4 regions of the Paenibacillus sp. FSL E2-0190 genome follow, and region 4 is predicted to be linked to each of the others. Evidence: predicted binding sites of a transcription regulator. Region 4 holds the regulator's gene; each other region holds the start of a gene.
What was found. The regulator Rex, encoded in region 4, represses fermentation and respiration genes when NADH is low (regulators of the CRP and FNR family bind a similar motif). The targets are predictions, from matches to a motif close to TTGTGAAATATTTCACAA.

Region 1: the regulator Rex is predicted to act here: its motif matches at 2,755-2,772, upstream of NST25_RS29200 (formate/nitrite transporter family protein).
Region 2: the regulator Rex is predicted to act here: its motif matches at 2,195-2,212, upstream of NST25_RS01105 (phosphoketolase family protein).
Region 3: the regulator Rex is predicted to act here: its motif matches at 3,419-3,436, upstream of nirB (nitrite reductase large subunit NirB).

Annotation. Positions count from the first base shown of each region.
Region 1 is NZ_CP150306.1:6,630,000-6,637,582, reverse strand. Features, by position in the region: gene NST25_RS29205 (FAD-dependent oxidoreductase) at 1-316, shown strand, start outside; gene NST25_RS29200 (formate/nitrite transporter family protein) at 2,876-3,703, shown strand; gene NST25_RS29195 (MFS transporter) at 4,164-5,384, shown strand; gene NST25_RS29190 (GNAT family N-acetyltransferase) at 5,453-5,983, shown strand; gene NST25_RS29185 (MOSC domain-containing protein) at 5,964-6,608, shown strand; gene NST25_RS29180 (GNAT family protein) at 6,703-7,251, opposite strand; gene NST25_RS29175 (glutamine--tRNA ligase/YqeY domain fusion protein) at 7,482-7,583, shown strand, end outside.
Region 2 is NZ_CP150306.1:228,106-235,688, reverse strand. Features, by position in the region: gene NST25_RS01105 (phosphoketolase family protein) at 1-2,078, opposite strand, end outside; gene NST25_RS01100 (GntR family transcriptional regulator) at 2,373-3,095, opposite strand; gene NST25_RS01095 (hypothetical protein) at 3,183-3,371, opposite strand; gene guaD (guanine deaminase) at 3,683-5,047, shown strand; gene NST25_RS01085 (solute carrier family 23 protein) at 5,086-6,438, shown strand; gene NST25_RS01080 (metalloregulator ArsR/SmtB family transcription factor) at 6,767-7,087, shown strand; gene NST25_RS01075 (saccharopine dehydrogenase) at 7,182-7,583, shown strand, end outside.
Region 3 is NZ_CP150306.1:5,023,649-5,031,231, reverse strand. Features, by position in the region: gene NST25_RS22255 (hypothetical protein) at 1-965, shown strand, start outside; gene NST25_RS22250 (hypothetical protein) at 993-1,385, shown strand; gene ric (iron-sulfur cluster repair di-iron protein) at 1,767-2,462, shown strand; gene NST25_RS22240 (hypothetical protein) at 2,613-3,323, shown strand; gene nirB (nitrite reductase large subunit NirB) at 3,554-5,977, shown strand; gene nirD (nitrite reductase small subunit NirD) at 6,010-6,330, shown strand; gene NST25_RS22225 (formate/nitrite transporter family protein) at 6,383-7,174, shown strand; gene NST25_RS22220 (Crp/Fnr family transcriptional regulator) at 7,354-7,583, opposite strand, start outside.
Region 4 is NZ_CP150306.1:4,707,353-4,714,935, reverse strand. Features, by position in the region: gene panB (3-methyl-2-oxobutanoate hydroxymethyltransferase) at 1-235, shown strand, start outside; gene panC (pantoate--beta-alanine ligase) at 236-1,126, shown strand; gene panD (aspartate 1-decarboxylase) at 1,119-1,502, shown strand; gene NST25_RS20770 (hypothetical protein) at 1,614-2,255, shown strand; gene dinG (ATP-dependent DNA helicase DinG) at 2,382-5,243, shown strand; gene NST25_RS20760 (redox-sensing transcriptional repressor Rex) at 5,374-6,027, shown strand; gene NST25_RS20755 (amidohydrolase) at 6,014-7,315, shown strand; gene NST25_RS20750 (DUF5590 domain-containing protein) at 7,488-7,583, shown strand, end outside.

The DNA.
Region 1 (7,583 bases), 1.9 Mb from region 4:
GGACGTAGAAACCGCCATGATTATTGATAACTACCGTCCGGAATTTATGCCCACCTTTGAGCAGGTACAGTTAAAAGTAGTGTTTGATCGCGCCACACGCCGTATTCTCGGGGCTCAAATTATGTCCAAGATGGATCTGACGCAATCGATCAACACAGTGTCTGTATGTATTCAAAATCATATGACAATCGACCAACTAGCCTTTATCGATTTCTTCTTCCAACCGCATTACAACAAACCTTGGAACTTCCTGAATACAGTAGGTCTTCAAGCGCTGCCGACAACAGTACCAAGCAAAGAGGCTGTAACGGTTTAAAAAGGGACGTTGTTCCTGAGTGATTTATCGAAGAATAAGACAGCCTTGTAAAGCTAGAGAAGCAGTGATCCTCCTGTTACGGGAGGATCACTGCTTTTTTTTGTTAGGTGCTGAATAGCTGCTTGGGTAGATGCAATCCAATGGCTTCGGTGATGGTAGTAAGTCAAATGTGCTCGAAAGTTACGACTAGGGTCAACTGAGTCCGATCGTGCTGAGTCACCACCTTCTGCAGAAGCTTCCGGACTCAGGAGCTCTGTATAAGGTCAACTGAGTCCGATCGTGCTGAGTCATCGCCCTCCGCAGAAGCTTTCGGACTCAGAAGCCGCTAATTAGCAAATAATCGCCGTTTGAGCGTGGTTTCGGACTCCAATGCAGCTATTACATAGAATGAGTTACAACTAGTGTGTTTTTCGTGCTAATAGCGACCATGGGGTCCGATAGCGAGCTAAATTTGCTCAAAAGCTCTGTATAAGGTCATCTGAGTCCGATCGTGCGGAGTCACCGCCCACCTCAGAATTTTCCAGACTCAGAAGCCGCTATTTAGCAAATAATCGCCTTTTGAGTGTGATTTCGGACTCCAGTGCAGCTATTACATAGAATGAGGTACAACTAGTGTGTTTTTCGTGCCAATAGCGACTATAGGGTCCGATAGCAAGCCAAATGTGCTCGAAAGCTACGAATAGGGTCAACTGAGTCCGATCATGCTGAGAAACCGCCCACCTCAGAATTTTCCGGACTCAGAAGCCGCTATTTAGCAATTAATCGCCGTTTGAGCGTGATTTCGGACTCCAGTGCAGCTATTACATAGAACGAGGTACAACTAGTGTGTTTTTGGTGCTAATAGCGACTATGGGGTCCGATAGCGAGCCAATTGTGCTCGAAAGTTACGATTAGGGTCAACTGGGTCCGATCGTGCTGAGTCATCGCCCCCCGCAGAAGCTTTCGGACTCAGAAGCCGCTAATTAGCAAATAATCGCCGTTTGAGCGTGGTTTCGGACTCCAGTGCAGCTATTACATAGAATGAGGTAAAACTAGTGTGTTTTTGGTGCCAATAGTGACTATGGGGTCCGATAGCGAGTCAAATGTGCTCGAAAGTTACGAATAAGGTCAACTGAGTCTGATCGTGCTGAGTCATCGCCCCCCGCAGAAGCTTTCGGACTCAGAAGCCGCTAATTAGCAAATAATCGCCGTTTGAGCGTGGTTTCGGACTCCAATGCAGCTATTACATAGAATGAGGTACAACTAGTGTGTTTTTCGTGCTAATAGCGACTATGGGGTCCGATAGTGAGTCAAATGTGCTCGAAAGCTAAGATTAGGGTCATCTGAGTCCGATCGTGCTGAATCATCGCCCTCCGCAGAAGCTTTCGGACTCAGAAGCCGCTAATTAGCAATAAATCGCCGTTTGAGTGTGCTTTCGGACTCCAATGCAGCTATTACATAGAATGAGGTACAACTAGTGTGTTTTTCGTGCCAATAGCGACTGTAGGGTCCGATAGCGAGCCAAATTTGCTCAAAAGCTCTGTATAAGGTCACCTGAGTCCGATCATGCTGAGAAACCGCCCACCTCAGAATTTTCCGGACTCAGAAGCCGCTATTTAGCAATTAATCGCCGTTTGAGTGTGATTTCGGACTCCAGTGCAGCTATTACATAGAATGAGGTACAACTAGTGTGTTTTTGGTGCTAATAGCGACTATGGGGTCCGATAGCGAGCCAAATGTGCTCAAAAGCTACGAATAGGGTCAACTGAGTCCGATCGTGCCGAGTCATCGCCCCCCGCAGAAGCTTTCGGACTCAGAAGCCGGTATTTAGCAATTAATCGCCTTTTGAGTGTGATTTCGGACTCCAGTGCAGCTATTACATAGAACGAGGTAAAACTAGTGTGTTTTTCGTGCTAATAGCGACCATGGGGTCCGATGGCAAGCCAAATGTGCTCGAAAGTTGCGATTAGGGTCAACTGAGTCCGATCGTGCTGAATCATCGCCCTCTGCAGAATTTTTCGGACTCAGAAGCCGCTATTTAGCAAATAATCGCCTTTTGAGTGTGATTTCGGACTCCAGTGCAGCTATTACATAGAATGAGGTACAACTAGTGTGTTTTTGGTGCCAATAGCGACTATGGGGTCCGATAGCGAGCCAAATGTGCTCAAAAGCTACGTATAAGGTCAACTGAGTCCGATGTCCGGGTGTGGGCCAAATATGCTCAAAAGCTACGATTAGAGTCATCCGAGTCCGATAGAATGCCGATAGTGAAGTATGACTATAGTGAGGTATGACTACAGTGAGGTATAGCTACTGTGAGATCTAGCTGCATATAAGGACAACTGTGTCCGATAGCTGCTGCGTACGCTCAAATGTAATCCAACGAAACAAGATATGCTGGCTTAGCCGGTCATACACAAACTTCTATTTGTGCTCAGGTCGCAGTAAATTTGACATGTCAGTGAAAACTTTCACTTAGTTTTCTCAAAGTGATAATTATCACGTTAATGTATTTTACGACACGCTACAATGGTCATAAAGGAACAAATTTGAAGTAAATAGATGAAGGGGATAGGAACCATGGCTTATAGCAAACCGCAGCAAATTGCCGAAGTAACTGTAGAGAACGGCATAAAAAAAGCTCATAATCCGCTAAGTACCGTACTTATTCTGGGCTTTTTGGGAGGAGCGTTTATTGCGCTCGGGTTTTTATTAGATATTCGCGTCATTGCTGGCGCACCACAGGAATGGGGTTCCATTGCTAACTTTATCGGAGCCGCAGTCTTCCCCGTTGGGCTGATCATGGTACTCCTTGCAGGTGGAGAACTGCTGACAGGGAATATGATGGCCGTGCCGCTCGCTTTTATGGCTAAGAAGATTTCTTTCTGGGAAGTTGTGAAGAATCTTTTGCTCATTACGATTAGTAATCTGGCAGGGGCATTATTTGTAGCTTATTTCTTCGGTCATGTGGTGGGTTTAACTTCAGAGGGTGTGTATTTAGAAAAATTGGTGGATATGGCTGGTCATAAAATCGATGCAGAATTCTTTCCGGCATTTGTTTCGGGTATCGGCTGTAACTGGCTCGTTGCGCTGGCCGTATGGCTCTCCTATGGAGCAGATAACTTCAGCGGCAAAATCCTTGGTATTTGGTTTCCAACGATGGCCTTTGTTGCGATCGGATTCCAGCACGTTGTAGCTAACATGTTCCTAATTCCAGCAGCTATTTTTGAAGGTTATTATTCATGGGGGCAATACTTCACTAACTTTGTTCCCGTCTGGCTCGGCAATCTAACGGGTGGAGCAATATTTGTCGCAGCTGCCTATTGGATGGCATACTTGCGTAAAGCACCTACGGCTATTCAATCCGTAGATAGCATGTCCGGCAGCAGTGTCAAAAAACACGCTTAAGCTCGTCTTATAGAGCACTCCATAGAACATTCAAGGTCTGCCTTATTGGTGGCGTTAATGTTTTAGGGGTGCTTTTTGTTATGTAGACACAAAAAAATCCGCCGTGATATATCCGCGCTCGGGGGAACGAAATCGGATCACGGCGAATTTTGAAGGGGGAGTGTTTCTAGGCTCTATTACCCCGTCTTTCTAAAAGCGAATCAGTTTCTTCTTGTTTAGTTTGCTTTACGGACGACAGCCACGGCTTTAAAATAAGAATAGATATTAGAACTAGGGAGGACTGCGGACGTGAACCCCAAGGGAGACGGGATATTTCATGCGATATGTGCGTCTTATCCTCTAGATTTCATGCGTACTTTATCACGATAAAACGTCAATGTGTATGCTTGCTCATAGCCCTGTTTTGGGATGATACTGGATGAATTAATGACACATATATAACAGGGGATGTACACTACTTATGAAGTTTTTACAGGCATATCCAAAAGAAGTGAAGATATTTCTAATTGCCAGCCTAATTAACGCAACAGGTAGTGCGCTGATGTGGCCGCTCGTTACGATGTATGTATTTGATGAGCTTGGACGCAGCATGTCAGATGCTGGACTGGTGATTCTTATTCAATCGGTTGGTGGGATCGTGGGTCAACTACTCGGGGGCTCACTCTATCATAAGGTAGGCGTTAACCGGCTGATTGTCGGAGCGCTCGCCATGAATGCTTTGGCACTGTTCACCTTGCCGGCAGCTAGTAACAACTGGACGTTATTTATGGTAGCAATGGGACTGGTAGGATTATTTAATTCCTTATCATTACCTGCCATTCAGGCATTTATCGGCTTTCGTTTCACGAAGCAGCGTGGTGAGCTGTTTAATGTTATTTATGTCGCCAATAATATTGGTGTAGCACTGGGGACGGCATTAAGTGGTTTTTTGGCCGATATTTCCTATATGCTAAGCTTTGTAATGAATGGTGTAACTTCGGCGGTATTTGCGGGTTTCTTTTTTATATATCTGAAGAAAATCGGTGGAGAACCTGCGCATGAGGTAATGGGACATCAGAAGAATGAACCAGAGAAACAATCCACGTGGAAGCTAATGGGGCATACTCGTATTTATCTTTATATGGGGATCGGTTCTTTGTTCCTGCTTCTCGGTAACTCTATCTGGAATACAGGGGTATCTCCGTTCATTATTTCAGAGGGCTGGCCTAAGAAAACTTATGGTTTTCTCTGGACACTGAACGGTATTTTGATTTTTGCAGCTCAGCCATTGGTAACAATGATTAAGCGCTGGTTCGCGTCTACCTCAACGGCGCAAATGACTGCAAGTGCCCTGTTTTATTTGGGTGGCTATGCGTTTCTTTTGTGGATGCCTAATTATCCTGGCTTAGTGCTCGGAATGGTGCTTGCTACACTGGGAGAAATGCTGATTTCTCCAGCGATGCCATCCTTTATCTCGGATCATGCGGGGCGCAGCGCACCATTTTATTTGGGACTAAGCGGAGGGATTGGTGCAGTCGGGAGAGTCATTGGCCCTTACTTCATGGGCAGACTGTATGATAGCGGTGGTTTGGCACCGACAGCCTGGCTGGCCTGTGCGATGGCGCTGCTGTCTGTAGGATTTTTCGTCATCCATTCTTTAGTCAATCGTAAAGGCCATTCGTTAGAGCGGTCCGTAAGATAACTATACACAGTCGATTCCAACATCTGCTGTGAATTCTATAGAGGTGCAAGGCAAGGGGTGTACATCTTATGAAACAAATCAACAAGGCAAGGTTAACTATTAGACCCTCAGAGATTAAAGACGTGCGAGAACTGATTGATCTGGACCATCTGATTTGGACAGAGGACACTAGCCCGGGACCTATGTTGTGGCGCTCACAAGAGGATTTCTTGCTGAATGCTCCTCCGGGCTCTCAGCTCGTAGCGCTACAAGATGACAAGCTATGCGGATATGTCGGGTTTGGCTGCCCTAGTAGAATGGAGAGCAACCGGCATGTGTGCGAGGTTAATATTGCTGTTCATCCGAACTATCAACGTTTAGGCATCGGCCGGCAGCTCATGGAAGCCATTAAGGAACATGCTGCGGTGCATGCTATTCGTAAGCTTCGCCTGCGTGTATTATCCTGTAATGAATCAGCGATTTCTTTTTACCGGAAATGCGGTTTTGTGGAAGAGGGACGTCTGCGGGAGGAGTTTTATCTTGGCGGCCGTTATGTGGATGAGATATTTATGAGCTGTATGCTGACAGGAGGAACTGGATATGGAGATCGTCTCGCTTAATGTCGGTCGGCCGGTGACGGTGGATTATCGGGGAAAACCTTTGGAGACCGGAATTTATAAAACGCCTGTAGAAGGATCGGTTCAGCTTCATACCAATGGATTTGTTGGAGATGGTCAGGCAGATCTTATACATCATGGAGGTCCTGACAAGGCGGTGTGCGCCTATCCCATTGAGCACTATCCTTATTGGGAACAGCAGCTGGGAAAGAAACTGGAGTACTCGGCTTTCGGAGAAAATATCACCACAACGGGTCTGCTGGAGACAGAGGTGTGTATTGGCGATGTATATGAAATAGGCACCACTCTGCTTCAGGTTAGCCAGCCAAGATATCCTTGCTTCAAAATCTCACAAAAGCATGGACCCGCAGATCTTCCGGCTCAAGTTCTGGATACAAGGTATAGCGGATTTTACTTGCGTGTACTTCGTGAAGGAATGATTTCAACCGGCGATGCAATTGTCAAAAAAGAAAACGGAGACAGCAATGCTTCCGTGGCGCATGTACTGCATTTAATGCAGGTTGGGCTGCAAGAGGAAGCTGCTCTGGCAGAGCTTGTGGAGCTGGAAGCCCTCTCAGCCGTAGTACGGAACAAGTTTCGAAAACAGCTGGGTATGCCAGAGATCTAATCTTGGTCTGCTCAATAAAATAAACCTGGGGGCGTATGCCAGCCAGGTTTATTTCTGCTTGCGTGTTTGTTCAACTTTGCTTTGCTTAAGTAACTTAGCCGAGCAGCTGCCACTCACTACGTAATAAACCATATACGGCGTGATTCACGTAGCCATCGGGCAGCTTTTCTGCCTGTCTGATCACACCTTCGAGCACAAAACCAAGCCGTTCAGGAATTGCCCGGCTAGTTACGTTGGCGGTCGCGCAGCGAATTTCTACCCGCTGCAGCTCCATTTCCAGCAGTGCGTAGTCTACTAGAACTCGGCAGGCACTGGTCATATAACCTTTGCCTTCATAGCCATCACCAAGCCAATAGCCAATCCCTACCGAACGGTTATGCCAGTCAATCTGGTGATACCCAATGACGCCAGCGAGCTCGCCGCGGACCCAAAGTCCAGCAGTGAAGGCGCCATTGTCAGTGCCTTGTTTTATAGCATTTTTAATGAAATTAAGGGTGTGATCCTGTTCCGTAACGGCATCAACCCAAGGAAGCCATTGCCTAAGTCGTTCCCGCGAGCGCTCTACTAACGCGAATATGTGCCTAGCATGCTCAGGCATGAGTGGCTTTAAGATAAGCTCTTCGTCGATGACATAATTAAACAAGCGGTTGCCTCCTTTTCGGCACAAGGCCTTATGTATGATTATGGATTTTTTCTTATGATTATCATGCTACTCTATCGCCCGCAGAGAAGTCAAAAGGTCTAAAGATGCTAAAAATTGATCCAGGCCATGTGCCCCCTTTTATTGAACAATCTACAGTTAACGGGTATATTAGTAGGAAACATGTTTATACAAGAAGTAGTGTAACACTACAGAACGAAAGGTTGATAGCTGTGGAGAACCGTACTACCCCCTCCAATTTTATTAAAAATGTCATTACCGAAGACCTCCGTACGGGTAAAGTAAAAGAAGTTGTCACACGCTTTCCGCCGGAG
Region 2 (7,583 bases), 2.5 Mb from region 4:
AAGATAACTGGTTTATCTTTTGTGAAAAATTGATCAAACTCTTCGTCAGATAAGCCACGCGGATCTAATTTTTGACTTCTCAGTTTCAACAAGTCTACCACATTGATATATCTAATCTTAAGGTTCGGCAGTTTTTCATGCAGGATAGAGATGGCAGCCAAGCTTTCGATAGTTGGTTCTGTACCTGCAGAAGCAAAGACAACATCAGGCTCTCCACCTTGATCGGTGCTTGCCCAGTCAATAATCTTCAGTCCTTTATCCACCAGCTCTTGTGCTTCATCCGCACTGAACCATTGTGGACGAGGATGTTTGGAAGAAACAATCAAGTTAATTTTTTGACGGTCATTTAAGACGGTGTCAAAGACAGCCAGCAAGGAGTTGGCATCAGCCGGCAAATACTCACGGATAAATTCTGGTTTTTTATCAGCCAAGTGACCTAGCAAACCTGGATCTTGGTGAGTGTAACCATTGTGGTCTTGTTGGAATACAGTTGAAGTTGCTACCACATTCAATGATGGAATATCCGCACGCCAGCTTTGATCTGTTGCTTTACGCAGCCATTTGAAATGTTGAGTAATCATCGAATCCACGACACGCAAGAAAGCTTCATAGCTTGCAAAGAAACCATGGCGACCTGTCAATACGTAACCTTCAAGCAAACCTTCTGCCTGATGTTCAGACAATTGGGAATCGATAACACGGCCATAAGAAGCTAGGAATTCATCATTCGGCTCAATCACTTGATCCAACCATTGACGTTTCGTTACTTCAAAGACAGGTCCCAGACGGTTGGACATTGTTTCATCCGGTCCGAAAATTCTGAAATTGCGGTTCTCTTCGTTCAGAGAGATAACATCTTTCATGTATTTACCCAGAACGGCCATATCTTGTGCTATTACTTCACCTGGTTTGGAATTATCAAGTGCGAACTTACGGAAATTCGGTAAGTTTAGATCTTTAATTTGGTTGCCAGCATTAGTAACTGGGTTCATTCCCATACGTCTGTCGCCAGTTGGCAGAATCTCAGCAAGTTCAGCGTTCAGACGACCATTGTCATCAAATAATTCTTCTGGTCTATAGCTGTTCATCCACTCCAATAACGCCGGAGCATGCTTCATATTTTTTTGATCCACTGGAATCGGCACCTGATGGGCACGGAAAGAGTTCTCATTCGGAACACCATCCCATTGCTTTGGACCCGTCCAGCCCTTAGGAGAACGGAAGACCAACATTGGCCAAACCGGACGCGTAAGGTCATTGTTGTCACGTGCATTCTTTTGAATCGCTTCAATTCTTTCAACGATGGTATCAAGCACCTTAGCCATTTCCGGATGCATTAGATCAGGATTTTCGCCTTCAACGAAGAACGGTTCCCAACCCATACCTTTAAAGTATGCAGTAATTTCTTCTTTGGATTGACGAGACAGAATCGTTGGGTTACTGATTTTGAAACCATTTAAGTGCAAGATCGGCAGAACTGCACCATCAGTAACTGGATTGATGAACCGGTTGGAGAACCATGAAGCCGCTAATGGGCCAGTTTCAGCCTCTCCATCACCAATAACAACAGCGGAGATCAAATCTGGATTATCCAGAATTGCACCTACACCATGGGATAGAGAATAACCTAATTCGCCACCTTCGTGGATCGATCCAGGTGTTTCAGGGGCAGCATGGGAAGCAACTCCACCTGGGAAAGAGAATTGTTTGAACAATTTCTTCAGACCTGGGATATCTTGTGTGATTTCCGGATAAATTTCAGTATAGCTACCATCGAGATAGGAGTTCGAAACCATGACCTGACCGCCATGACCGGGACCCTCGATATAGAACATATTCAAATCATATTTAGTAATGACCCGATTCAAATGGGCATAAATAAAGTTCTGGCCAGGAATAGTTCCCCAGTGTCCAATGGGCTTAATCTTTACGTCTGCTTCTTTCAGCGGTTCTCTTAACAACGGATTATCTTTCAAATACAGTTGACCTACAGAGATGTAATTAGTTGCGCGCCAGTATGCATCAAGCTTCTCTAAATAAGTTTTTGATGAGTAATCAACATCCATGGATAATACCATTTCTTCCACTCCCCAAAATTTTTTCTGTGTCTACATTGCCGTAATTTCTTCCACAAGTACATCATACCGCCGCGAAAAATTAATTCAACCTTTTCAACAAATGATACGGTCCAATTTTGTGAAAATATGAACATAGTATGAAAAACGGTGTAAATTGTCAGTAAAAATAAGTCAATATTAATATATATGTAAAAATATGGGCTGGAGTTTGCGGGGGATATTTACTACTTGCCCTTCATCTATTTTGCGCAAAATAAAAAAAATAAGACCGAGAAAAATTCCCCAGTCTTACTTTTAATGAACGGACACAAAGGTATTAAATTTTAAGTATTTATAGTGGAAGCGCATATGGGAGAATTCAAATGGCGTGCCATTATCTAAAAAGAAAATCCCTTCCATAATGCTTACTGGCTCATTCGCCTGCAAATGCAGCAGCTCTTGATCCGTAGCCTCAGAGGGTTCTGCGGATATCGATAAAAAGGATTTGGTTACCGCCAGATTTCGTGAATCCTCCAAATAATTAAAGATAGATCCTTCAATAATGGTCTGATTTAAATTCTGTACAATTTTGATTGGGATATAACCTGTTTCAATCATAAAGGGTTCATCATCAAAAAGACGCAAGCGAACGATTTTGTATACAAAATCATGTGGGCCTAAAAACAGATCCCGTTGCAGATCTTCCGTTGGTGGAATGACCTCGAATTTCAAAACTTTAATCTTTGGCTTCTTCCCATTCATTTGAAAATTGTCGGTGACACCTAAATTAGAGCCTTCGTAGTTAAAAATAGATTCATTTTTTATGTATAAAGGATTTATAAATGTCCCTGAGCCACGCTTTTTAAAAATAATGCCGGCATTTGCCATTTTAGTCAGAGCACTTTTAATAGAACTACGACTCACTTGATAAGTTTCACTAAGCGTTCGTTCATCCGGTAATTTCATATCGGGAAACTGCCCAGCAAAAATTTTCATTTTTAAGTCATCAATAATTTGTTTGTAGACAAACTGTGTCATGAAGTACTCCTTTTCAGGTCGATACAAGTTTTATTTCAATCTTTACTATAACATAATAACCAGACGTTTATAATCTATCCGGCCAGCTTATTTACGTCGGCGATTTGTCATGCGATTGTACATCACTAAACCGGCAATGACCATGCCCAGCGTCCCCATACTACTTGCTGATTCAGCCTGCATACCAAACAAAATACATAGGTTAGTGACCAAGCTTTTTGTAAGTACAGCAACAATAATTAACATCAACGGGCGCCAAATGTTGTATCTTCTCATCCAGGCAACACTCCTAATCCAATTTTCTCAAACTATTGATCGATTTCATCTATTATATCACAAGATAGTAACCGCATTCATTTCCTATAACCGTAAAGAAATCGAAGCCGATCAGCATTTTTTACTTCACTCTATCTTTTTCTGTATTCTAGCCTAGCGAACGTGACGTCTATGTGTCATATTCGCTTTCAATTCTTCAGCTCCTCCTATCCGTCAATTACGCCTTTATTCGACTTTTGGTCTGGACTTATCCTTTTTCACGGATTATAATAACGAATGCACACCAAAAGACGAACATTAAGGCGGAAATCATGAGAAATTATATGCAAATATTCCTAGGCACTTCATTTTCTAGCCTATCCCCAAAAGAAATACAAATTTTAAAGGATCATCTCTTCTGTATCAATTCGGATGGGATGATAGAAATGATCGTTGCACCGGATCACCCCGACTATCAACCCTTGCTTGATGCTTATCAAGGTCAGGACAATTTTCATGTATTAGCCGAAGGCCAGTATTTTTTGCCCGGCTTTATCGATCTGCATGTCCACGCGCCACAATGGGCTCAATCTGGAACTGCATTAGATATCCCGCTCTATGATTGGCTAAATACTTATACCTTCCCACTGGAGTCTAAATTCTCGGACCTGGCTTTTGCAAAAAAAGTCTACGATGACGTGGTTGGCACTTTGCTCGCAAACGGAACCACTACAGCACTTTATTTTGCAACGGTGCATAAAGAGGCCAGTCTATTATTGGCTAAAATATGTGCGGAAAAAGGGCAACGTGGACTCGTTGGAAAAGTGGTTATGGACGATCCACAGGGAAATCCTGAGAATTACCGTGACTCCGACACCCACACCGCACTAGTGGATACGGAAGAATTTATACTAGCTGTACAAGAACTCGCTAAATCTACTAAACAAGGCGTTTATCCAGTAGTGACACCAAGGTTCATTCCAAGCTGCACTAATGAGGCTTTACAAGGCTTGGGAGAACTAGCCGCTAAATATGATACGTATGTTCAATCGCACTGTAGTGAAAGTGATTGGGCACATGGTTATGTGCAAGAACGGTTCCAGAAGAACGATGCTTTTGCCTTGCATGATTTTGGTCTGCTCAGTGATAAATCTGTCATGGCACATTGTAATTTTTTAGATGAAGATGATGTGAATTTGTTTGCAGAGACAGGAACAGCTATTGCGCATTGTCCGATATCCAACGCGTATTTTGCCAATAGTGTCATTCCGATCGCTGACTTCCATGCCAAAGGCGTTGAGATTGGTTTAGGCTCTGATATTTCCGGAGGTTTTTCACCTAGTCTCTTCGACAACATTAGACAAGCCGTAATGTCTTCAAGAATGCTGGAGGATGGTGTGAATCCCTCACTTTCTGCACAAAACCGCGGAGTACCGGGATCACGAATTACGATCCATGAATCCTTTTATCTTGCTACCGCTGGCGGCGGAGAAAGCTTAAGCTTACCTATCGGCCGGTTACTAGAAGGTTATGCATGGGATGTTCAAATAATCGATACGAAAGTACCCTCGGCGAAATTGCCCGTCTTTGATGAGAGTGAAGATTTGCAAGATATTTTTCAAAAGATAATGTACCTGGCTAGACCTGAAAATATCCGTGAAGTCTGGGTACAGGGTGAAAAAGTTCATTCGCGTTAAAGATTAATTAAACTAGAAAACTTAAGGTGGGCATCGGAGTGAAAACACAAGTAAACGTACAAGAGCAAGCACATTTGGAATCACAGCTACTAACTGTCCTACCCGATGAAAAAGTTTCATTTAGTAAATCCGTCATTCTCGGCTTTCAACATGTATTGGCTATGGATGTCTATGTAGTGCCATTCCTTATTGCGATGTTAATCGGCTTACAGCCCAATCAGTCCAGCGCGTTAATCCAATCCACCTTTATTGCCGCAGGACTTGCAACGATTGTGCAAACCTATTTCTGTATGAAGCTGCCTATCGCTCAAGGTCCTTCTTATGTTCCGCTGGGTGCGATCGTCAGTATTTATGCAGCTAGTGGTGGCGGAGAGCTCGGTTGGAGCTCCGTGTTAGGTGCCAGCTTAATCGGGGCCAGCCTGGTTATTATTTTGGGTTATGCGGGGATTTTTAATAAAATCGTTAAAAACTTTATCCCGCCTATCGTAGGTGGCACAATCATTTTCATTGTAGGTCTATCTTTATTGCCTGTTGCGATCAGAGATAATATCTACGGAGCCTCCGGGGCTTCAATTAATCAAAATGTATTATTAGCCCTTATTTCAGGTGCTACACTGCTTATTTTTGTGGTTCTCGGTACTTTGTTCCGTAATAAAGGATCTGTCTTCCGAATTCTTTCCGTAATGATGGCGTTAGTAGTCGGATGTATTTCCGCTAATATTATGGGCGTTTTAGATTTCTCAGCGATAAGTAGTGCCAAGTGGTTTAGCATGCCGCGGATCGCTTTTGTTGATTTCGGCTTTTCCTTCAACTTTTCAGCTATTATCACCATGGTTATTATTTATATCGTGCTGCTGGCTGAAACAACAGGCACCTGGTTTGCGGTCAGCAATGTAATCAATAAACCTTTGACAGACAAAAATATTAACCGCGGCGTAATTGGAGAAGGAATTGGCTGTCTTATTGCGTCTGTGCTCGGTTCGACTCCTGTTACAGGTTATTCAACTAATGCAGGGATCATCTCCATTACAGGTGTTGCCAGCCGCCGGGTTTTTCTCGCTGTAGGAGGATGGTTTGTCCTCTTTGGTTGTTCTGGTAAACTCGCCGCTTTGATCTCTTCCATTCCATCCGCTGTAATCGGCGGCGTCTTCGCCATCATCTGCGGCATCATCGCAATTAATGGTGTGCAAGTAATGAAAAATGTAACCATCGGCGAAAAAGAAATGTACATTATTGCCTTACCAATGATTATCACCTTGGCTTTGGTACTCATTCCTGGTGACTACTTGAACTCTTTGCCTACATTCGTACAGTATTTATTAGGCTCACCTATCCTAGCTGCTTCATTGGCAGCAATATTATTGAATAAATTATTACCTAGTGGAAAATAGAACATAAAAAGGAGCAGCCTCTTATTGATCCTTTTTTATCCCCGCGAATAAGCCGAGCTTTGTATGCTACCTTCTGGAATTCCTTAAACAAAAGACACCCATCGAGGGGTCTTTTGTTTAAGGACATGATTATTTTTTACTTGAGTTCATCCATAAAACCGCCTTACCATATGACCTCACAATTTTAATACAAATATCCATATGTCCCTTGATTATATTTAATAAACTAGGATTCCTCCAAAATAACGGAGATTATCAACGCATTGAATTATTCCCTGAAATATATTATGATACGTTTAAACAATTAAACATTATAACGGAGGGAGTTATGAACGAATCTAATAGTAATCAGAAGGCGATTCACATTTTTGAGAATTTAAGCCCCTATTTCCAAGGATTGGGAGATCCTATACGTCAGCAAATCATTGCATTGCTGATCGACAAAGAGAGTATGAATGTGAGCCAAATTGCAGAGCATATCCCCATGTCCCGGCCTACAGTCTCTCATCATCTGAAAATATTACGGCAAGCAGGGCTGCTTAAGGTTCAGAAGAAGGGCACGGAAATGTTCTACAGACTTGAGTTTGACGAAGCGATAGCGCTTATGAAACAACTTGTCCATTTCGTTGAAGAGGAATGCCAGTGCTAATGCCATTAACCTGACTAGCACTTGTCATTCCTATTTTTTTAAGCGATATGTTAAATAACTTAAACATATAAACATTTAAACGGAGGTTGCAGATATGCATAGGAAAAAGGTACTTATTGTAGGAGGATACGGTGCCGTCGGCAGACAATTTGCTCAAATATTACACGATCGACATCCCGATCTCGAGATTATATTGGGAGGAAGGTCACCGCAAAAAGCAGCACCTTTTGAGTCCACACGGGTACAAACAGTCGTAGTTGATAATAATGCGGATGATCCACTGCTTTATGCAGGCGATAATGTATCGCTAATCATCAATTCCGTCAACGATCTGCAGGATCGGCTACTTATGTCTGCAGTTAGAAGAAAAATCCCACTGATCGATCTTACTCGCTGGACAGAGATATTCCAACAATCAATCACAAAGTTAGAAAAAGCAGACCTCTATGCTCCTATCGTGCTTTCTTCGGGATGGATGGCGGGAACTGCTTCGCTG
Region 3 (7,583 bases), 320 kb from region 4:
CGATGCAAAAGGAAGGTGTTGGGGAGCAGGCCAAGAGTCAATTGGCAGGGAAGCGGCTGGAAATCGAACAAGCAGAGAATCAACTAAAGGGCAAATCAGCCTTTGATTTTAGTGAATATGATAAAAAGTTAATGGGGAATACGTGGGTCCTCAGTAAAAACGGTGTGACAGATCAAAAAGCAGCCCAAGCGAGCATCGCCTATCAGGAAGCTATTAGAAATGGAGATATCCAGCTAGAGCGAGAAGAACCAGGTGTGGATATCATACTGGAACAGACGATAGCGGCAACAGAAGGTTATAATTATTTCACAGGAGAAAAGATATCGAAATTACAGGCGTATTCCATTATTATTAGTGGTATACTCTATAATTTCCAAGGAATTAGCGTTAGCCGTGGGGGGCTGAATAAGAACTTAAAGCTGCCTAAAGGTTCGGTGAAAATTCCTAAGCAAACTGTTAAAACACCCGTGATAGAACTACCGGAAGTTAAGGTTCAACCAAGTGACATACACGTGAAGGCGGTTGAGGGGACTGGAAATGTTAAACCTGTTCAACAAATCAATAATAGGTTTCCAAATGATATTCAAACTGGAAAAGAGTTTTCTTTCAATATCGAAAATGGATACTTGAAAAATAACAGTGGTCTTTCCGAGGTTGATTTTGTTGTAGACATGAATGGCAAACTTCATATTGGGAGAGGGCATTCCTTTTTGGCAAATGGGGAGTCTGTTCAAGCGGCAGGAAAGCTAAAACTTAATAATCAGGGACAGGTCCGAAGCATATCTAACTTATCCGGTCACTATACTCCTTCAATTGAGCAAGCAAAATTATTCTCACAAGTTCTTGAGCAAATAGGGGTGAAAACTAAAAATGCATGGCTTGAAATATACACCATAGAAACAACTCCTTCAGGTTACGTTAATACAAATGAACTTGTTAAGATTTCTAGTATTCAGATAAAGTAGGTGATGAACGTGGAAGAGATAAAACAGATGAATAAAGATATTTTTAAAGGGAATTTATTAAAAACTATTGAGGAAATATCAAGAAAGAAAGGATTGATTTTTACCGATTGTAAATTTGTTATAGAGCCTGTGAAAGAAAAAGACAAGCCGCTAAACGGTGCAGATGATATGATGAGGCTAAACATTTTAAGTGAAGAAAACATTGGGAATAAGCAATTAACGCTGGATAAAACTATAAATATACTTTGTGGACTAGAACCATTAGTACCAATATGGATAGATGTAATCTTCATTGAAATGAATGAAGACACGGCTATTTATAAGTTGCGGTGCAGTTTAAGGTTTAGAAAGCCGACTTTATTAAGAAATGCAGAAACTGGACACGCTCCTTTTAAGGCTGTAACAGAAGAAACTTTTTAAGTATTGCTCAAGCTTCTTCTTTTGGTGGGGCTACCGAGTGCCTAAGTAATCTATTATTCAGCCAATAACACATATAATACCTGTATAAAATTTCGTCATTTCGTTTGTACATACAATAATGCTTGGTAATTTTAACCTAAAGTACGCTAAAGCGTTATGTAAACAGGTTGATTGTGGTCAGAGATCACCATAATTGACCTTTTTCGTTCAACAAAGAGATACAATTTTCGTGAGTACAATCACAAGTCAAAACTCCTTTCAGGGTTAAGGTGAACAGGTAGAAAAGATTTTTCAGAACCTGATCACATATCCCGAGGAGGAACTATTATGGAAACTAAACAACCTAATGATAGAATTTCGGATTTACAGCATAAGCAATCGGTGCAACCTGGATTTACTCCAGATGCCCTGGTAAAAGATATTGTGCTGCAATTCCCAAAAGCTGCGGATTATTTCAAGTCCAAACGGATTGATTTCTGCTGTGGAGGCGCCAAACCTCTTGCTGAAGCAGCTGTAGAGCGTGGACTAGATCAAGAGATGATCATTAGTGATCTCAACAAGCTGTTCGAGGAATATCCGGTACCTCAAGAAGAACTCGCATGGAACACAGCACCTTCTGCAGAGTTAATCGAGCATATCGTGAGTAAACATCACCATTACCTGCGGGAAGAGCTGCCCCTAATTAGCCAAAATGTAACCAAGGTATACCGAGTTCATGGCGGAGATTCCCCCCATTTAGAAGAGTTATATAGTTTGTTTAATGCACTTAAGGAAGATCTGCTTCAGCATACAGCTAAAGAAGAGGAAGATGAGTTTCCAAAATTATTAGCGTATGATGCCAATCCAAGTGAAGAAGGGCTGACCACACTTCGCGAGGCATTAATTGAACTCGAGAGTGAACATGACACAGCAGGCGAACTATTGAGACAAATACGCAAAATAACAGCTGATTTCACCCCACCGGCTCATGCTTGTACAACCTATCGTTTGACTTATGCCCGGCTAGAGGAGCTGGAGAGCATGACTTTTGAACATGTTCATCTGGAGAATAATATATTGTTCCCTAGATTCCAGTAAAAAAAATGAGTTTTCATAGAGTCCCTTAGGGGACTTTTTTTATATTTGAGAACAAAGCTTATTTACGTTATTCTTAAATAGACAGTATGCATAACTTACTACAAGCCTGAGACGCTGTGTGGTCATTAGGCGGGACAAGGCGGTGTCACTATGCCCACGAAATATATGTGGAGGTTGTTACTAGGATTAGTCATCGTATTCATAATAGGTGGGTGTTCCACTCTTGCTGACATTAATAATGAAGGGAATAATGGCTTAGCAGGATCAGACGGACCTACGCTTTCGCTTATCGTTGCGGGAAATGACTTGCTTACCAACCCTTTGGACAAGCAGCTTAGCGAGAGCTACAGAAAAGGGATAACGATCTTTGACCTACTGAAAGGTAGTGGGAGGGCCACCTTTTCTGAGGATAACACAAGCATTCTAACGGTAAATAATATTTCACTCGGTCCAGGAATGAATTGGGAGCTGCAAATGGATGGGGAGACCATTGGACCTGAGGATTGGGGTCGAACAGTCGGGCATGAATCAAAATTAGTAATTACGGCGATGTCTAAGGAACAAGAGGAACCCCTTCAAATTGTGTTGTTGACCGTGAATGGTGGAAGTGAGCAAGTGAATTTGAATCATTCATATGTTATGGGATTTACTGAAGATTTAACAGTGAGAGGTTTGTTGAAGAACAGCAGTGTGGTGCAGTTGACCGAAGACAACAAAAAGGTGTTATCCATTGGTGATTATACTCCTCTTAGCAATGAAGTTTGGAAGATGAAGGTGAATGGGAAGCAGCTGCTTGAGAATGGAATGGACATGAAGCTTAGAGTGCAGGATGAATTGGAGATTTTATTGGCTATACGTTAAAAAAAGTACATAAATGCCAGATCAACGGTTGCTCAGAACCCGTGATCTGGTTTTTTTTATTGGAAGTTATAACCTAATAAAGTTGCCTTACTTTTATGTGAAAACATTCACATTTAATGTGACTGTAATCACAATCTCTCTTAAATTTTGAAATGTATAATTCCATTATGTAGAAGAGAAGTTGAAGCAAAGTTCAACAAGAACGGATAAGAATGAGGAGGCACCTAACCATGGCAGCGAAGAGAGAAAAATTAGTATTAGTCGGCAACGGTATGGCAGGCATAGGTACGCTAGAGCAAATATTGAAGCTAGGTGGAGCTTATGACATTACGGTCTTTGGAAGCGAACCTCATCCCAATTATAATCGGATCATGTTGTCCTATGTTCTCGAAGGCAGCAAAACCATCAACGATATCATCCTAAACGACTGGAATTGGTATGAAGATAACAACATTACCTTGCATACAGCAACAACAGTTACACGAATTGACGAGCATTCCAAGCAAGTAATTGCGGATAACGGTATGGCTGTTTCTTACGATAAAGTGATTATTGCAACGGGTTCGAATTCATTTATTTTACCTGTACCTGGTTGTGATAAGGAAGGCGTAGTGGGTTTCCGGGATATTGCAGATTGTGATGCGATGCTGGCTGCGGCTAAACAATACAACAAAGCGGCGGTAATCGGCGGGGGTTTACTTGGATTGGAAGCGGCAAAGGGTCTTGTGAACCTTGGCATGGACGTTACTGTAGTACATCTGATGGAAGATCTAATGGAGCGCCAGCTGGATCGTAATGCCTCTTCTATGTTGCAAGCTGAGCTAGAGCGTCAAGGCGTGAAATTTGCCATGGGCAAACAAACAGTAGAATTGACCGGGGAACAGAGAGTAAGTGGATTACAATTTAGTGATGGCACTTCACTTGCGGCTGATTTTGTAGTTATGGCTGTAGGCATCAAACCGAATATAACTGTGGCAAAAGAAAGCGGAATTGCCGTTAATCGTGGGATTGTAGTGGACGATTATTTGCAGACCTCTATGCAAAATGTATATTCCATTGGCGAATGTGCCGAACATCGCGGAGTTTGTTACGGATTAGTAGCGCCGCTCTTTGAGCAGGGGATGGTTCTAGCTAAACATCTCTGCGGAAGTGATACAAATCCATATGAAGGTTCTGTTGTCTCCACCAAATTAAAAATTTCCGGTGTGGATGTATTTTCTGCAGGTGAGTTTATGGATTCTCCTGAACATACTGTAATCTCAAGCAAAGATGAATGGAAGCGAACCTATAAGAAAATTCTGCTCAAAGACAATGTCATTGTTGGTGCAGTCCTATTCGGGGATGTGACAGAGTCGGCTAACCTGCAAAAGTTAGTAAAACAAGGCGCTGTAATGACCGATGAAATTTATACAGAGGTTATGGGTACGGGCTGCTGCGGAAGTGGAGCCAAAAAGAGCACGTCCGTAGAAGCGATGGCGGACGAAGAAATCGTTTGTGGCTGTAACGGGGTTACGAAAAAAGCGATTGTGGATGCGGTCTTAGAAAATGGTTTTACTACTGTGGACGAAATAAAAGCATGTACAGGAGCGACGCGCTCTTGCGGAGGTTGTAAACCGGTTGTAGAACAAATTTTACAATTTGTCCTGGGTGATAGTTTTGAGCAGTCTGCCAAGCAAGGAATTTGTAGCTGCACAACGCTTAGCCGGGATGAGATTGTTGCTGAGATTACAGCTAAAGGTCTTAGTACTACTAAAGAGGTTATGCATGTACTGGGTTGGAAACAAGAGGAAGGCTGCTCTAAATGCCGTCCGGCGATTAACTATTATCTGGGGATGATAAATCCGGATACACATCAAGACGAGAAGGAATCACGCTTTGTTAATGAACGTATGGGAGCCAATATTCAGAAAGACGGAACCTATACCGTTATTCCACGCATGTACGGCGGGGTAACGACACCGGAGGATTTGAAGAAAATCGCTGATGTCTCCCTTAAATATGATGTGAAAGTTGTGAAGGTGACGGGTGGGCAACGCCTGGATCTAATCGGGGTGAAAAAAGAGGATCTGCCGAAAGTATGGGAAGAGCTCGATATGCCATCAGGTTATGGTTATGCCAAGTCGCTACGTACCGTTAAGACTTGTGTGGGTTCACAGTTCTGCCGTTTCGGCACACAGGATTCGCTGGGAATGGGCGCGCTCATAGAACGTAAGTATGAACGTCTTGATTTTCCTGCCAAGTTTAAAATAGCTGTCAACGGCTGCCCGCGTAACTGTGCGGAATCCTGTACGAAGGATATTGGCATCGTCGGTAATGATGGCGGTTGGGAAGTGTTTATCGGTGGTAACGGTGGGATCAAGCCACGGATCGCTGACTCCTTCTGCAAAATAAAGACCGATGAAGAGTTGATCGAAGTGTGCTCCGCTGTGATGCAATATTACCGTGAGACCGGCAATTATTTGGAGAGAACCTCCGAGTGGGTTGAGCGTATGGGACTTGAGCAGATTCAAATGGTCATTTTGAATAATGAAGATAACCGCAAAGAGCTGGCCGCACGGATTGACTTTGCTCTGACTCAGGTTACGGATCCTTGGAAAAAAATGCTCAATGACAGCAGCACTCGTACTGCGCTTTTTGAAGAAACAAGAGTCTAGCGGATATAACGCACACAGAAGGGGAGAGACCAATGAATAAGACCACACAAACGTATGCAATAGGATCAGTACAGGATTTCCTGCTGCAAATTGGCCGCGTAGTGATTGCTGGAAATGTTGAACTGGCTGTTTTCCGTGCCTCTGACGGAGCCATCTATGCAGTAGAGAATCGCAGTCCTCATCCTAAGGGGGGCCCGCTTGCTGAAGGGATCGTGTCAGGTCACTATCTGTACGATCCACTGTACGATTGGAAAATCGATCTGCGCACGGGTGAGGTGCAGGCACCAGACCAAGGTAGTGTGGTGACTTATCCAGTCACACTGGACGGAGAGAAAGTTACAGTGAGCGTGTAGACACCGAAGAGTGTAGTAATAGATTTAATAGAAAACGGTGGGGTGGAGTATTATGTTTACGCAAAGTGTGGAGAGCATCGTAGAGACGGCAGTCAGTAAGCGGGACAAAATGAATGAAAGCTTGCCAAGATATTTTCTAGCAGCCCTATTGGCAGGTGCTTATGTAGGCATTGGAATTATCCTTATTTTCTCCCTAGGAGCACCACTGGCAGCTGCCAAATCTCCTTTCCAACCGCTTATTATGGGCACATCCTTCGGCATCGCCCTGACGCTTGTAGTATTTGCAGGCTCAGAGCTGTTTACCGGGAATAATATGTTTTTTACTGTAAGTACACTGGCAGGCAGAACCAGTATCTGGGATACCGTTAAGAACTGGATTCTTGTATTTATCGGGAATGTGGTAGGTGCAGTGATTTTAGCACTTTTAATTCGTGGGACTGGGTTGTTCAGTGCTGCGCCGCCGGAGCATTTGATTTTTACAGCCGCTGCTAAAAAAATGAGTCTCCCGTTCTCTGAGCTGTTTTTTCGTGGGATCCTATGTAACTGGCTGGTCTGTTTAGCGCTATGGATGTCCTCACGCGCTAAAAGTGAATCTGCTAAGCTAATCTTAATCTGGTGGTGTCTGTTTGCCTTTATCGCAAGTGGATATGAGCATAGTGTGGCTAATATGACTCTGCTTAGTGTTGCTGTGTTGCTGCCAAATCATCCGGAAACCATTACGATAGCTGGATGGCTGCATAATATGATCCCTGTAACTTTGGGGAATATCATTGGTGGAGGCGTATTCGTCGGTATGGCCTATTGGGTGATCTCACCAGTGCGTGGTGCTCGCAACAACCGTTAAGATCCATTTTTAATTAACTATATTAGAGCTGAACAGATCTTGGGTTTAGCTCTTTTTTTGTTGAATATAAAAAAAAGACACCTGCATTAGGCGCCTTGGACCACTCTATTTTATATTATGCAGAATAATTGGGTCATGTATGTTTCATTGAGGTGAATAGAGGGTATATTATAACGGAATTAGATCCGGCAGATTTCGTTCGGACACAATTCGCAGTGGCAAATTTCTTGCAGCATGCCAAGGTCCTTGATGACAATCATACCGTTCTCATACTCAACAGCATCTTTTTTACGCAGGTCGCTCAGCATCCGGTTAACACTTTCACGAGTGGCACCGATCATGTTGGACAAATCTGTATGCGTAATTTTTTTGTTGATAAGGATATTCTCACCATCGCTGCTCTTCTCAC
Region 4 (7,583 bases):
TTACTGTGATGGACAGGTATTGGTTTTCCATGATTTGCTGCGGTATGCCTCACCTTACCGTGAGAAACGTTTTGTCAAAACCTATGCGGATGTGGGTAATGTAATCCGTGAGGGCATCAGCCAATATGTGAAGGAAGTGAAGGAACGTTCCTTCCCAGATGAAAGTCACGTTTTTAATGCAGATGAAACGGTTTTGGAATCTTTATATGGCGCTGCAAGAAAGGAAGGGAAATAAATGAGAGTCGTCAGAAGCATGGAGCAGCTGCGCGAAGCTTTGGAGTATATGAGACAAGGCGGGCACGCCCCGATTGGGTTCGTTCCTACGATGGGATACTTGCATGACGGACATGCCAGTCTGCTTCGCCGGGCTGGAGAAATGAGCAACACAGTGGTAATGAGCATTTTTGTGAATCCTTTGCAATTCGGGCCAAACGAGGATTATGATTCCTATCCGCGTGACGAGCGTCGTGATTTGGAACTCGCTGAACGTGAGGGAGTAGATATTGTATTTATCCCCAGTGTGGAAGAAATGTATCCGCAGCCTACTCGGACTACGGTCTCGGTATCGGAGCTTACTACCCGTCTTTGTGGGGCTTCCCGCCCTGGGCATTTTGATGGTGTAACCACAGTGGTTAATAAATTCTTCAATATCGTACAGCCGGATTATGCTTTCTTTGGGCTGAAGGATGCTCAACAAGTTGCTGTGCTTCGCCGAATGGTGTCCGATCTTAATATGAATGTCGAAATTATTCCTTGTCCGATCGTTCGTGAAGGGGATGGACTTGCACTCAGCTCACGTAACGTATTCTTGTCTCCAGAGGAGCGTAGTCAGGCATTGGTGTTATCTCGTTCCTTACGTGAAGCACGTCAGTCTATTGAAGAAGGAAAAGTAACAACCGTTGCTGAAGTGCGGGAATTGTTGACATCGGTTATTTCCAGCTCTCCTCTAGCGGTGATTGATTATGCGGAGATCTTAACATTCCCTGATCTTGAAGGATTAGAGGATGAAGCTCTTTTATCAGAAGTGGATGGGGAAATTATAATAGCGCTCGCCGTGAAGTTTGGCAGAACACGCTTGATTGATAATAATGTATTTATTCCAAAGGAGGTTGCTGCACTTGTTTAGACATATGATGAAATCCAAAATTCACCGCGCAACAGTAACGGAAGCGAATTTGAACTATGTAGGCAGTATTACCATTGATGAGAGCTTGATGGAAGCCGCGGACATTCTTGAGAATGAAAAAGTTCAAATTGTGGATAACAACAATGGTTCGCGACTGGAAACCTATGTAATCCCTGGACCGCGCGGAAGCGGAGTGATCTGTCTTAATGGTGCCGCAGCTCGTCTTGTTCAGCCGGGCGATACAGTAATTATCATTTCCTATGCGATGTTGTCCTCGGAAGAACTGGAGTCACATAAGCCAACGGTGGTATTCGTGGATGAGAATAACAAACCAGTGAAGCTGGCTGATCATGAATTGCATGCTACAATCGCTTAATGTAAGGACTTACGCCATGTAATGAATGGCAGGGATGAAAGACCCCGATCTCGCAGAAAATGAAGTCAGGCAAGCTGAACTGATTTCATCTTCAGTAAGGGGGGATCGCCCATGTTTCAACATTTGTTTGCTGAAATGAACAAGGTGCTTCAGGAGATCGTAACAGATTACCCTACAGCGGAGGGTGCCCGCCGGAACGAGCTTTTATGCAATTATAATATGCTGCATAGACTGAGCGACAAAGTGATGGATGAATGGCTCGCTTTTGCTGAGAAGCTTAGTTCCTTTCGCGAAAGTGCGGATTTTACAGCAGTGGTCGAAGAGGAAGTGCCGGAACAGGAAGCACCAGAGCTATGTATGGATTCCTTTGTAAGAGGTCAGGGGTATTATAAGCTGCTGATGTATGGAAAGTGTATTGATCAGTTTAAAGAAGTTATTGCGCAATACCCGGATAGCTTGGCTGCTCGATTATATTTAGCCATCTCTTATCTGCAGGAAGGTGACGGTGAGGCCGCTTGGGGTCATCTGAACCATATGCTGGGCTTGATACGGGAAACCAAGCTGAAAGCCATGGTTTATAATGCTTTAGGCTGCATACGAGCCTCACAGGAACGTTTCAATGAAGCGCAGGAATTATTTGATCTTGCTTTGCAGCATGACCCTGCGCTTCCGGAACCAAACGTTAACTTAGAGGTATGCCGCCGTCGTGGAGGGAAGCTGCATTTTGGAAATCAGCTGGTTTCCCTTTTGTAAAAGAATAACGGTTTTGGAAATTTCCATTCAAGCGATGCATCCCCTGAACCAGTGGTGTGCATCGCCTTTTTTCGCAACTTCTGTTATGCTGATTAAGAGTCTCAATTGAAAGGGAATAGAATTATAATGAAATTTGCCGTGCTTGATTTTGAAACAACAGGAACCCAATCCGTGGGTGAAATTATCCAGGTTGGCCTTGCAATTATAGAAGAAGACCGGTCCATCTCCCGGGTATATGGTTCCTATGTCAAGCCCGGAACGCCGATTCCTCCTTTTATAACAGGTCTGACGGGGATTACCGATGATGATGTTAAGGATGCGCCTGAGCTGGATGAGATGATGATGGAGCTTGTTCCGCTCTTGGATGATGTTGTGCTTGTAGGGCATAATGTCGCTTTCGACTTCCATTTTTTACAAAATGCTTTAGATCGTTGTGGTTATTTGCCATTTCAAGGGCGGATTTTGGATACGATTGATTTTCTGAAAATTTGCTTTCCTTCGCTCACATCTTATCAACTAGGCTCTGTCAGTGCTCATTTTGGAGTGACACATGATCGTCCGCACCAGGCAGATAGTGATGCACTTGCGACTGCTTTAGTGCTGCTGAAATGTCTGGAGGAGCTCTACGAGCTGCCGCTGCTTACGATCCAGAGACTCTGTGAGCTGTTTACCGAAGAGGATAGTGATCTGGGCTGGTACTTTGATGGTCTGCTGCGAGAGCGGGAAGCGGAAACGCTACAGCCCGAAGGTGATCTGACTTTCTATCGTCAATTAGCGCTTGCAGTAGGAGATTGGACGGAGTTAGCGCCACCTAGAGATGAGCATGCTGAGAATCCACTAGCGAATTTATCTTTTACTGATTATATGGACGAAGTAACCAAACGACTTAAAGACACATTACCGCAGTATGAAAGCCGGGAAGCTCAGGATATTATGATCAATGAGGTGATGACGGCACTTGCCGAAGACAAACACCTACTGATCGAAGCGGGCACAGGAACCGGTAAATCGCTCGGTTATTTGTTGCCTGCCATTTATCAAAGCGTTCGCACCAATGAAAAAGTCATGGTCAGCACTCATACCATTAATCTGCAGGACCAATTGCGCGAGCGGGATATCCCTTTGTTAACGCAGGTAGTTCCTTTTCCGTTTAAAGCTGCTATTTTTAAGGGAAGAGGGCATTATTTGTGTCTGCGTAAGTTTGAGCATAAAATTAATAAAAAGGACTTTATAAGCCCAAGGGAAGATGCGCTTACTGCCGCTCAGATGATTGTATGGCTCACTCAAAGTGAATCAGGGGATGATGAAGAGCTGAATTTAAGCGGCCGGGGCGGTGATTTCTGGGAGACGGTGGCAAGCGATACCGATTCCTGTCTGGGCCGTTCTTGTCCTTGGTTCCGCAAATGTTATTATCATAGGGCCAAGCATGAAGCTGGGATTGCTGACGTGGTTATTACGAACCACTCCAAGCTATTCGCAGATGTTAAGGCTGGGCACCAGCTGCTTCCGGCTTACGAGCATCTTGTCATTGATGAAGCACATCATTTAGAAGATGTGGCTGGTAAACATCTTGGCATGCATATGAAGCATTTCACTGTGGCACACACATTATCGCGGCTGTATAAAGATAGCCGAAACGGACAGCTTCCTGCTCTTCGTCAAATATTACAGTCGTCAGGCAGTGAAGAGGCTTCAGAATGGAGCGGAGTCATCGATCGGATCTACCCGGATCTGCTTACCGTCAAAGAAACCTGGGATGCACTCAGCGACAAGCTGTTCAGCCTTTTGCCGGAACGCAGTGATGCAGGGGCAGGGGAAGCGGGACAACTGGTTATGCGGTTGATTCCCGCCCGTAAGCCGAAGGATTGGGATGAATTGGTTGCACTAGAGAACACTATGAATCTGACGTTAAGCGACATCATCCGTAAGGGTGATAAAATGCTTAACGAGATGCGCGACCAGGAAAGCCAATCCTCAGCAGACAGTCTTGTTACTGATATTAGCGGTTTATTTAAGGATTTGGCTTCCATCCGTGAGCAAGTAAGATTCTTTATGGGGCTGAATGACGATAATGTAGTATATTGGCTGGAGGCAAATGGAAATTACCGCAGCAAATCACTGCAGATGTATGCCGTCCCTGTGGATGTTAGCAGCCAGCTTAAAGAGTTGTTCTTCGATAAGAAAAAAAGCATCGTGCTTACCTCGGCGACGCTGTCTGTAGATAAGTCTTTTCAATTTATGATTGATAATCTCGGACTTAACGAAGCTGCGGAAGAAGGACGTCTAATGACCTCACTTCTTCCTTCTCCCTTTAAGTATCGCGAGCAGGCACTGTTAGTTATACCGCGTGATTTTCCTAGTGTGAAGGGCAGTGTGGGCGATGCTCGATTTGTCGATACACTCGTACAGTCATTATCGGAAGCTGCTAAAACAACACGTGGGCGGATGCTGGTTCTGTTTACTTCTTATAAAATGCTGCGTCAGGTATATGATCCGCTTAAAGAGGCTTTAGCCTCACAAGAGATTACGGTGCTTGGTCAAGGCGTAGAAGGTGGCAGCCGGAGCAAGCTGATCCGCCGCTTTCAGGACAGTGCAGCATCCGTATTGCTGGGGACGAGCAGCTTCTGGGAAGGTGTAGATATTCCAGGTGAAGCACTGACTTGCCTGGCCATCGTGAGACTTCCATTTCAACCGCCGAATCACCCGTTGGCGGAAGCAAAGTCGGAGTTATTACAGGCCCAGAAGAAGAATCCGTTCATGAAATTATCTGTTCCTCAAGCGGTTATTCGTTTTAAGCAGGGATTCGGAAGACTGGTTCGCACGGCGCAGGATCGCGGAATAGTTATTGTTTATGATACAAGGGTTATTGAATCTCATTACGGGAAGTATTTCCTTTATTCATTGCCTGGTCCCAAAATGGAGCATATGCTTACTGATCAAATGGTCCCACGCATAGCGGAATGGCTAGAGGATGGCGGCGCTTCTTAAAACGCTCGTCTTCAGTTTAGCTCCTCCTTATCCTTAAGGGCGGTGTGTTACAGTACCGTCCTTAATAAGGAGAGGTAGACGTTTGAATATGGATTTTCACAAGAACATTACTATTTTTAGGAGGAAAAATATGAAATCGGATAAAATATCAGAAGCCGTTGTTCGCAGATTACCTGTGTACTTGCGTTTTTTGAATGATCTCCAGAATCGCGAAATATTAACAGTTTCCTCTCAGGAACTTGGACAAAAGCTTGATCTTAATCCCGCACAGATTCGTAAGGATTTAGCATATTTTGGTGACTTCGGCAGAAAAGGTATCGGCTATGATGTAACGTATCTTATTGAGAAAATCCGTCATATCCTGAAGCTGGATCAACAGCTTAATGTAGCTTTAGTTGGAGCAGGTAATCTCGGACATGCCTTGTCTAATTACAATGCATATCTTAAAGATACTATGAAAATCACGGCTATATTTGATTCGTACGCTCCTAAGGTTGGACGTAAGATCAACTCCCTTACTGTGCAACCGATGGATGAACTAGGCAGCACGATTCGTGAGCAAGGTATTCGCATTGCCATTATTACCGTACCTGATTCAGAAGCTCAAAATGTAGCAGATATTCTCATTTCTTCTGGGATTGAAGCGATTTTGAACTTTGCCCCTGTGATTCTGAAGACACCACCGAATATCCGGGTGCATGCAGCTGATTTTACAACTGATCTGCAAAGTCTTGCTTATTACTTGCGGGATGGAAAGGAAGAAAGCGAACATGAACAACAATAAAACGATAATTAAGGGCGGGTATTTTCTGACTCCGGGAACGGATGAGCCGGTTCTGAGTGGATATATGACTATTGAAGATGATTTAATCACTTACATAGGAAAAGAAGAGCCTCAGATGGAAGCTGGAGTGCAAGTGGTTGATGGCAGCCGTCTGCTGTTCATGCCTGGACTTGTAAACACACATGGTCATGCGGCGATGTCTTTGCTGCGTGGATATGGAGATGATTTAGCGCTACAAGTGTGGCTTCAGGAGAAGATGTGGCCAATGGAGGAAAAGTTCACCGGTGATGATGTATACTGGGGAACCTCCTTATCTGTATTGGAAATGCTGAAGGGTGGAACTACGACCTTCCTCGATATGTATGATCATATGGACCGAGTAGCCGAGGTAGCTGAGTTATCAGGTATCCGTTCCGTATTGATGCGTGGTGTGATCGGGTTATGTCCAGAGGATGTACAGAATCACAAGCTTGCGGAAGCGATTTCTTTTGCCCGTAACTGGCATGGAAAGGCTGAAGGTAGAATTACTACTATGATCTCGCCGCACGCCCCTTATACTTGCCCTCCGGACTTCCTGGTTAAGTTCGTGCAGGCAGCGCATGATCTGGATTTACCGATGCATACGCATATGTCCGAAACGAAACGTGAAGTGGAACAAAATGTGGCGGATTACGGGTTGCGTCCTGTAGCTCACTTAGAGAAGCTTGGCATGTTCACACGTCCCTCGATAGTTGCACATGGTGTTCATTTAAATGATGAAGAGATTGAGATCTTGGCTCGCCATAATGTGGGTGTATCTCATAATCCGGGCAGTAATTTGAAGCTGGCTAGCGGAGTGGCTCGGGTTACTGATCTTCTAAAAGCTGGTGTGAAGGTGTCTCTTGGCACGGATGGCGCGGCAAGCAACAATAACTTGGATATGTTTGAAGAGATGCGGCTTGCAGCTCTCATTCATAAGGGTGTCAGCGGTGATCCAACGGCTGTTCCAGCTCCAGAGGCTCTGCGTATGGCTACAGAATATGGCGTGCAGTCCATCTTTTTAAATAATGTAGGCAGACTTGCTGTAGGGATGAAAGCAGATTTCATTGCTATTGATATCGATCAGCCGCATTTGCTGCCACACACAGATCTGTTGTCTCATGCAGTTTACTCTGCTAGCGCTAAGGATGTTGAGCATGTGTGGGTGAATGGTAAACAGGTCATCAAGCATGGACAATGCTTAACCCTGGATGAGGAAGCTATCCGGCGTAAAGCGCAAGAAGCCTTCGAAGGTTTATTGAAGCGTTAAGTCTGGAGAATAACGAATAAATAATAGGCTGCGACTTTTTGCTTTTAGCAAAAGTTGCGGCCTTTTGTGTATTTTTAAGGCTGGGAAAGCTAGAAAATTATGAAATTTTGGATAAACGCGCGGGTGTGTTATATAATCAAAAAAGATATATTACTAGAAAGGGAGCTGTACCTTGAAGAAAAGGAAAAAATGGATCCTCCTGGGGTCAGTTCTGATTCTGCTCCTGGGGTTTGGACTTATCCAGTTCTATGCCTATATTATGAAAGAT